Regions from separate parts of the Enterococcus sp. PLH-Efm8 genome, predicted to be linked through region 2. Evidence: riboswitches for the same ligand, from Rfam matches in the RefSeq annotation. Region 2 holds a riboswitch; the other holds the start of a gene.
What was found. A riboswitch is a leader RNA that binds a small molecule or an ion and turns the genes downstream of it on or off. The one in region 2 is predicted to bind thiamine pyrophosphate.
Positions count from the first base shown of each region.

Region 1: it holds a riboswitch for thiamine pyrophosphate, as region 2 does, so the genes downstream of both, thiT (energy-coupled thiamine transporter ThiT) here and ACIFUW_RS05595 (ABC transporter permease) in region 2, are expected to answer to the same signal.

Region 1 is NZ_CP172568.1:2,606,817-2,610,234, forward strand. Features, by position in the region: gene ACIFUW_RS12825 (patatin-like phospholipase family protein) at 1-190, opposite strand, end outside; gene ACIFUW_RS12830 (hypothetical protein) at 457-1,230, shown strand; gene thiT (energy-coupled thiamine transporter ThiT) at 1,311-1,880, opposite strand; TPP riboswitch at 1,946-2,048, opposite strand; gene ACIFUW_RS12840 (ribose-phosphate diphosphokinase) at 2,054-3,025, opposite strand; gene glmU (bifunctional UDP-N-acetylglucosamine diphosphorylase/glucosamine-1-phosphate N-acetyltransferase GlmU) at 3,119-3,418, opposite strand, start outside.
Region 2 is NZ_CP172568.1:1,120,030-1,123,447, reverse strand. Features, by position in the region: gene ACIFUW_RS05600 (ABC transporter substrate-binding protein) at 1-813, opposite strand, end outside; gene ACIFUW_RS05595 (ABC transporter permease) at 828-1,571, opposite strand; TPP riboswitch at 1,645-1,749, opposite strand; gene ACIFUW_RS05590 (dihydrolipoyl dehydrogenase family protein) at 1,812-3,134, opposite strand; gene ACIFUW_RS05585 (ABC transporter ATP-binding protein) at 3,121-3,418, opposite strand, start outside.

The DNA.
Region 1 (3,418 bases), 1.3 Mb from region 2:
TTTTAGCAATAGTAAAATAGACGGTATATTTTTTCGATACTGCTTTAAAAGCACATTGCTTTTTTGCAGAACGCCAAAAAGCGTCTCTACTTTCTTGATGACTTTGAAAAAATGGAAGGGGTTGTTTTGCTTGCTGGATAGGCGAATACAGCGACATTTTCTGTGAAAAGTAAACTTTTTTTATCTCCATCGCGCTCTCCTTTTTCTTCAAGTATACCAGTACGTCATAAAAAGGTCATGAGTCTCGTATTCGACTTTGTAGATTCCATAAGAAAACAATTCATAAAACCTCCTTTAAATAAAAAAATACAAAAATCACAAAAATTAATTGAAAATGAGAGTGTTTTCAATGAAAACGTGATTTTGTAATGGAATTTTAAAATAAAAGAAACAAGCTTTTTTAATGCAAATGTTGTAAAATAAAAGAGATTAAGAGGAAATAAGAGGAGGAACATGATGACTGAGTCAGTTTATGTACATATTGATACCACAAGTAATGCTGTTTTAACAAAAGGGCTGACTGCTACTGACTTTGCAAACAGTATCGTGCATTTTCCTCAAAACTTGCTCTTGCTTGATCCATCTGCTTCTGCTGGAGAATATGAATCCCATACAGGGCTGAAAGTAATCCGTGGTACAGAAAATATTCAGCGTTTCTTTTCCTCTTCTCGTAACAGGCGTGGATTCGATGAATTGAAGTGGATCGACTTTACTGATTTAACGATGCTGAAAGAATTGACACCTTTAGAAATTTCAGAATTATTATATTTTGGTCATATGAAAACACATCTTCATTCGCCGTTTTTTTATAAACTACAGAATAATTTTGTATACTTCGATCTTAATGATCAGCTGAATCGGATTTATTATCGCTATTTAGATGAATTTTATAGGATTTTTGCTAGTAAATTAAGTTCGATCTTGTCAGATAAGATCAATGTAAAAAAATCTTTTTTCAAAAAAGAAACACCTGTTGAAAAAATCAGTGTGGAATTATTGAAAGAAATGCGTAATTTGATGCAGGAAGGGATCATTTTTTCTTTTGATCAAGTTGGTTTGATCGATGGTAAATATCGTATCCCAATCTATGTGATTGAAGATTATATTTGGAAATTAAAAGGCACCCGGTATCGAGAAGAGGAAATCATCGCTACTTTAATCTACTCTGTCACCGATCGACACTGGCAATTGGTAGAAGATGCCGATCTTTCTTATCTGCCATTGAAGTAGATCTATTTCTTATCAAAAAATAAAAAGGAAACAAGAAACTAGGACATGATTCTGTCTCAAGTTTCTTGCTTCTTTTTTATTTACAGCTCCTGTCGTTTATCTGGCACAAAAATCGAAGGAGTCGTTTGTTGGATCCCTAATAAAACGATGATCGTTACAATAGCTGTACTCAACCCGCTGGCACCATTCATTACGAAAGAAAAGAGCCAAGGATTCATCCCCCATAGTGCATACGCTCCCCAGAAAACCACTCCTGCAATAAAATGCCAAAAATATCTGGAAAGTGCGCCAATCAATGCACCAAACACGATGCTTTTTCTAATTTGTTTCGTATTATCGTCTACATAGCCTTTTTGGACATTTGAAGCCATGAGCCCTGCTGCGCCTGCAAAAGTATAGGCAATCGGGTACTCAATCAACACTTGAACGACACTTAAATAATAAACTTGTCCCAACGGAAAATGTAGGATGCCCCAAATGAAACCTGCCAGCATCCCTGCCTTTGTCCCTCTTCTTAACGCAAAAAGAGTCAATGGAATCTGCCCTAATGAAATAGAAAAACTGCTGCCGATCTGGATCGGAATCAACGACAACACCATCGCTAACGCTGCAACAATCGTTCCTTCTACCCAAACTCTATTTTTTCCCATAAAAAAACTTCCTCCTTTGAATAAAAAAGTCACAAAGGAGGAAGCAGCTTTCGAAAATAGTCAAACAGCTGTTTATTCACAATTCCTACGCTCGCATAACCGATACAGGTACGAAGGGTTTAGAAATAGATTCAATCTCAGCCCAATTGGACTCCCCTTTGTGAGTTTATTTATTATTTATTTTTTGTTTCAAACAATGGACTAACTGGTTTGTTTTCATGGATACGTTTGATTGCATCTCCCATTAGTCCGCCAACACTTACTTCATCGATTTTGTCGATTTTACGATCTTCTGGAAGATAGATCGAGTCTGTAACAACTAGACGCTCGATAGCTGAATCTTCTATTCTTTGTAAAGCAGGGCCGGATAATACTGGATGTGTACATGAAGCATACACACTAGTTGCACCAGCTTCTTTCAAAGCATTGGCAGCCAATGTGATCGTACCTGCTGTATCGATCATATCATCGATCAGTACACAAGTTTTGCCTTTGACTTGTCCAATGATATTCATTACTTCTGCAACATTTGCTTTTGGACGGCGTTTGTCTATGATCGCAATCGGAGATTTCAAAAATTCCGCTAATTTACGTGCCCGTGTGACACCACCATGGTCTGGTGAAACAACGACAACATCATCGCCTTTGATTCCTTTTTCTAAGAAATAATTGGCAATAAGTGGCGCACCCATCAAATGATCGACTGGAATATCAAAGAAACCTTGGATTTGGACTGCATGAAGGTCCAAAGTCAGCATTCTTGTTGCACCAGCTTTTTGAATCATGTTTGCTACTAATTTCGCTGTGATTGGTTCCCGTGCACGTGCTTTACGGTCTTGACGCGCATAGCCATAATAAGGCATGACTACGTTGATTGTTTTTGCACTTGCTCGTTTCAGTGCGTCAATCATGATCAGCAACTCCATCAAGTTATCATTGACTGGGCTGCTCGTTGATTGAATAACATAGACATGCGATCCACGAATACTTTCTTCAATGTTTACTTGAATTTCTCCATCACTAAATTGAGTAACAGATGATTTTCCTAACTCGACGCCGACTGCTGCTGCAATTTTCTCTGCTAATGGGCGATTGGAATTTAACGCAAAAATTTTTAATCTTGGGTCAAAGTAATGTTTTGACATGGGGACCTCCACTTTCTTTTTCACAACTCTAGAATTCTACCTAATAAATAGTAGTCATATTTTTTAAATAAATCAAGTGATTTTGCAAAAGTCTTAGTTTAGATAAGGGAGTTTTTTTGCATATCCTTCTTTATTGACTTGTCTTGCTCTCGCAATTGCCAGCGCATATTCTGGAATATTGTCTGTAATTGTTGACCCGGCAGCAATCGAACTGTTTTTAGCTACCTCGACAGGTCCGATGATATTCGTGCTAGAACCAATAAAGCTGTGGTCGCCGACAGTCGTATGATGTTTGTTCTTTCCATCATAGTTGACGAAGACAACACCACATCCGACATTGATTTCTTCTCCCAGCGTAGCATCACCAACATAAGTCAAGTGACCGACTTTAGT
Region 2 (3,418 bases):
ATCATTTTCTTTTGCATATTTTTGCAACAGTTTAGCACTGTCATTTGGATCCTTAATAGCTTCCTGATAGCCTTTTTTCGTGGCATCCATAAAAGACTGTACCAATTCTGGATCACTTTTGATCAGTTGATCATTCGTAATAATTACCGGAGTATAGTAATCTAACCGTTCATCTAATTCTTTCAATGGGATATAGTTTAGTTCAATACCCGCTTCTTTTGCTTTGATCATATCCCAACCTTCAAAGTACCATTGGATATCTGAGGATTTTCCTAAGCTTTCTGGCCCTTCTCCATTGCTTCCTACCATTGTCAGTTTTGAAAAGTCCCCGCCGTCTTTTTCCATCACAGCTTTTAAGACAGCTTCTTCACTTGGACTTTGCCAACCTGCATATGTTTTTCCTTCAAAATCTTTTGGTGAATGGATGTTACTGTCTGATAGGGTGGCGAATCCAGAAGTATTATGTTTGATCACTGTAGCAATTGCTTTGACTGGTATATTCTGTCCATCTGCGTGAGCATAAGTGACATCTTCTTGATAACTTACACCAAATTGTGCTTTGTCCGCACCTACTAGACCAATACTTGTCGAATTATCTCCTGGTTCGATGATTTGGACATTTAAACCAGCCTCTTTATAATAGCCTTTTTCTTTTGCTAGGTAGATGCCAGTATGATTAGTATTCGGTACATAATCCAAAACAAGTGTCACTTTTTTCAAATCCTTTATTTCTTGTTTGCTACTTGTTTCTTTTGCAGTGCCACAAGCGGATAAAAGCAACAGTAGCGGTAATAAAAGCCATAATTTTTTCATTTGATCCCCTTCTCTTAAAAAATATAAAGCATACGATAATACCCTTTTTTCAATAATGAACAAGCGCCATTCAGCAATAAACTCAATAGAATGACACAAATGATCGCAGCAAAAACTTTATCGATCTGGTAGCTGTTTTTTACGCGTATCATGTAATACCCTAAGCCTGCTTGAGCGCTTAGCCATTCTCCAACGACTGCTCCGCTGACACAATAAGTAGCAGCCACTTTTAAACCGGAAAAGAAGCCGGATAAACCCGCTGGTATTTTATATATTCGATAAATCTTCCCTGTATCTGCCCCCATCGTTTTCAAAAAGATGATTTGCTCTTTTGATACTTTCCTCAATGTATCCGAAAAAGAAACTACGATCGGAAAATAGCTTATCAAGACAACAAGGATCACTTTTGGAAGCATACCGAAACCAAACCATAGGGTAAGTAATGGCCCTAACACCATGATTGGCAACATTTGTGAAATCACTAGTAACGGATAAAAAGACATTTCTAAAAACTTCCAATAATCCATTGCCAAGGCAGTAATAAAAGAAAGAACGCTAGCTATTACCAAACCAAGCACTGCTTCATTTAATGTCGTGACAGAATGGGAAAGTAATACTTGTGCATCTGCCGCTAATGCAGAAAATACAGCAGCAGGTCCGGGTAAAATAAAGGCAGGTATTTTCCAAACTATGACAACAATCTGCCAAATAATTAAAATGAATGCCATACTGACTGCTGGATAAAGATTTTTCTTCATTTTGTTACCTCCTTTCTTCTAATATGAATAACAAAAAACGCTTGAAATGGGCACGACATAGTAACCCGCTTCAAGCGTCTGCTATGTTTCTCCCTTCACCAGTATTAACTGACAGGTTCAATGGGTCTAAGTTCACAACTTACTCTCATGTCGTCTACGACATCCCCAGAAACAGGTATTCATTTTTTAAAGTGTAGCACAAGAAGGAAAAAGCAACAAGCGCTTTAGTTATCATGCTGATTATTTCAATAAATAGGAGAGATCACTTGCCAATGTCGGATACCCCATGATATAGCTATCCAACTCTTTTTTAGTCAATTTTTGATTGATGACGAGTGTCAAATCATCGATCAATTCGTCTGCTTGCTCGCTAATCACTGCAGCACCAATCAAATAATTTTGCTGGTCAAAGGTCAATTCAGCCTTAGCAACTGGTTCATTGACACGATGATAGGTGAACCAACTGGTAAGATCCATCTCTACCACTTGATCTGACGAAGAGGCGTGACTTTTTGTAACTCCTACTTCAGCAAGTTTAGGACTGGCGTAGACGATCGTAGGTATAATCGGATATTTGATAGGTTCGCTTGTTGCATCCGTTATCCGCTTAGCTACATAATTTCCTTCAAAAGTGGCGACTGGTGTCAATTTTGGGGTTTTCCTTGAAACAATATCTCCACACGCAAAAATTTTTGGATTGCTCGTTTGCAGATAATCATTGACTGCAATTCCGTGTTTATCAAAGACGATATTCGCTTGCTCAAGTGCTAAAGATTCTGTATTCGGCTGTCTCCCAGTCGCACAAAAAATCATATCTGCTACTAATTCCGTCTCTTTTCCGACTAAACGATAGCGAGTACCTTCTGAAATGATCTTTTGGGTTTCAACACCAAAAGCAAACTGAATGCCAGATGCTTCCATTTGATGGACGGCTTCCTCTACCAAAGACGCCTCAAATTCTTTTAATGGCCGTTGATTATGATGGACAATGGTTACTTTGCTCCCTGCAGCATTGGCAATCGTAGCTAGCTCAAAAGCAATATAACCACCACCGATAAAAATGATTTCTTTAGGCAGTACAGGCAATGATAAAAAGTCTGCACTAGTTTTCAAGTATTCCTTTCCCTCCACTGGTAAGATCGTAGGTCTTTGCCCGGTTGCCAAAACTAAGTAATCCGCATGGAAGACTTCTTCGTTGACTTCAATAGATGAATCATCCAAAAAACGAGCGGTTCCTGAAAGATGATCGATTTCAGCTTCTGCTAATTGTTTTTTTCGGCTTTCTGGGACTGGATCCGTAAATGTTCGTTTGAATTTTTGAAGTTCTTCCCAGTTGGCAGTTGGGATCTCGTTAAAACCTTTTCCACTCAATTGTTTTACCCGATTACGTGCCTCTACTGCACTTAACAAGACTTTTTTAGGATCACATCCACGGTTAGGACAAGTCCCGCCCCATAGATCTTCTTCGACCACTAGTACTGTTTTACCTGCTTCTTTCAATCCATAAGCAGCACTTAAGCCGCTCACACCTGAACCGATGATGATTGCATCATATGTTTTCATTTCCTTCCTCCTCTCGACTTAAAAAAGCAAAGATTTCTTTACTTGTCAGCGACCCAATACTTCTTTGCTTTTCTACTATCACAATGCTTGGATACACCGAAAGAAGCGAATATACTTCTTTCATAGGCGTATCAAAGCAAACTTGTTGACGAGCATTTTCTGGTATTTCATTTAAGAAATATCCATTGACGACTAAATCTTCTACTCGCCACTCTTTCGTCTGTTTCGGTTCATCAAAGAAATGCCGAACGTAGTCGTTTTTAGGATTCATCAATAACTGCTCT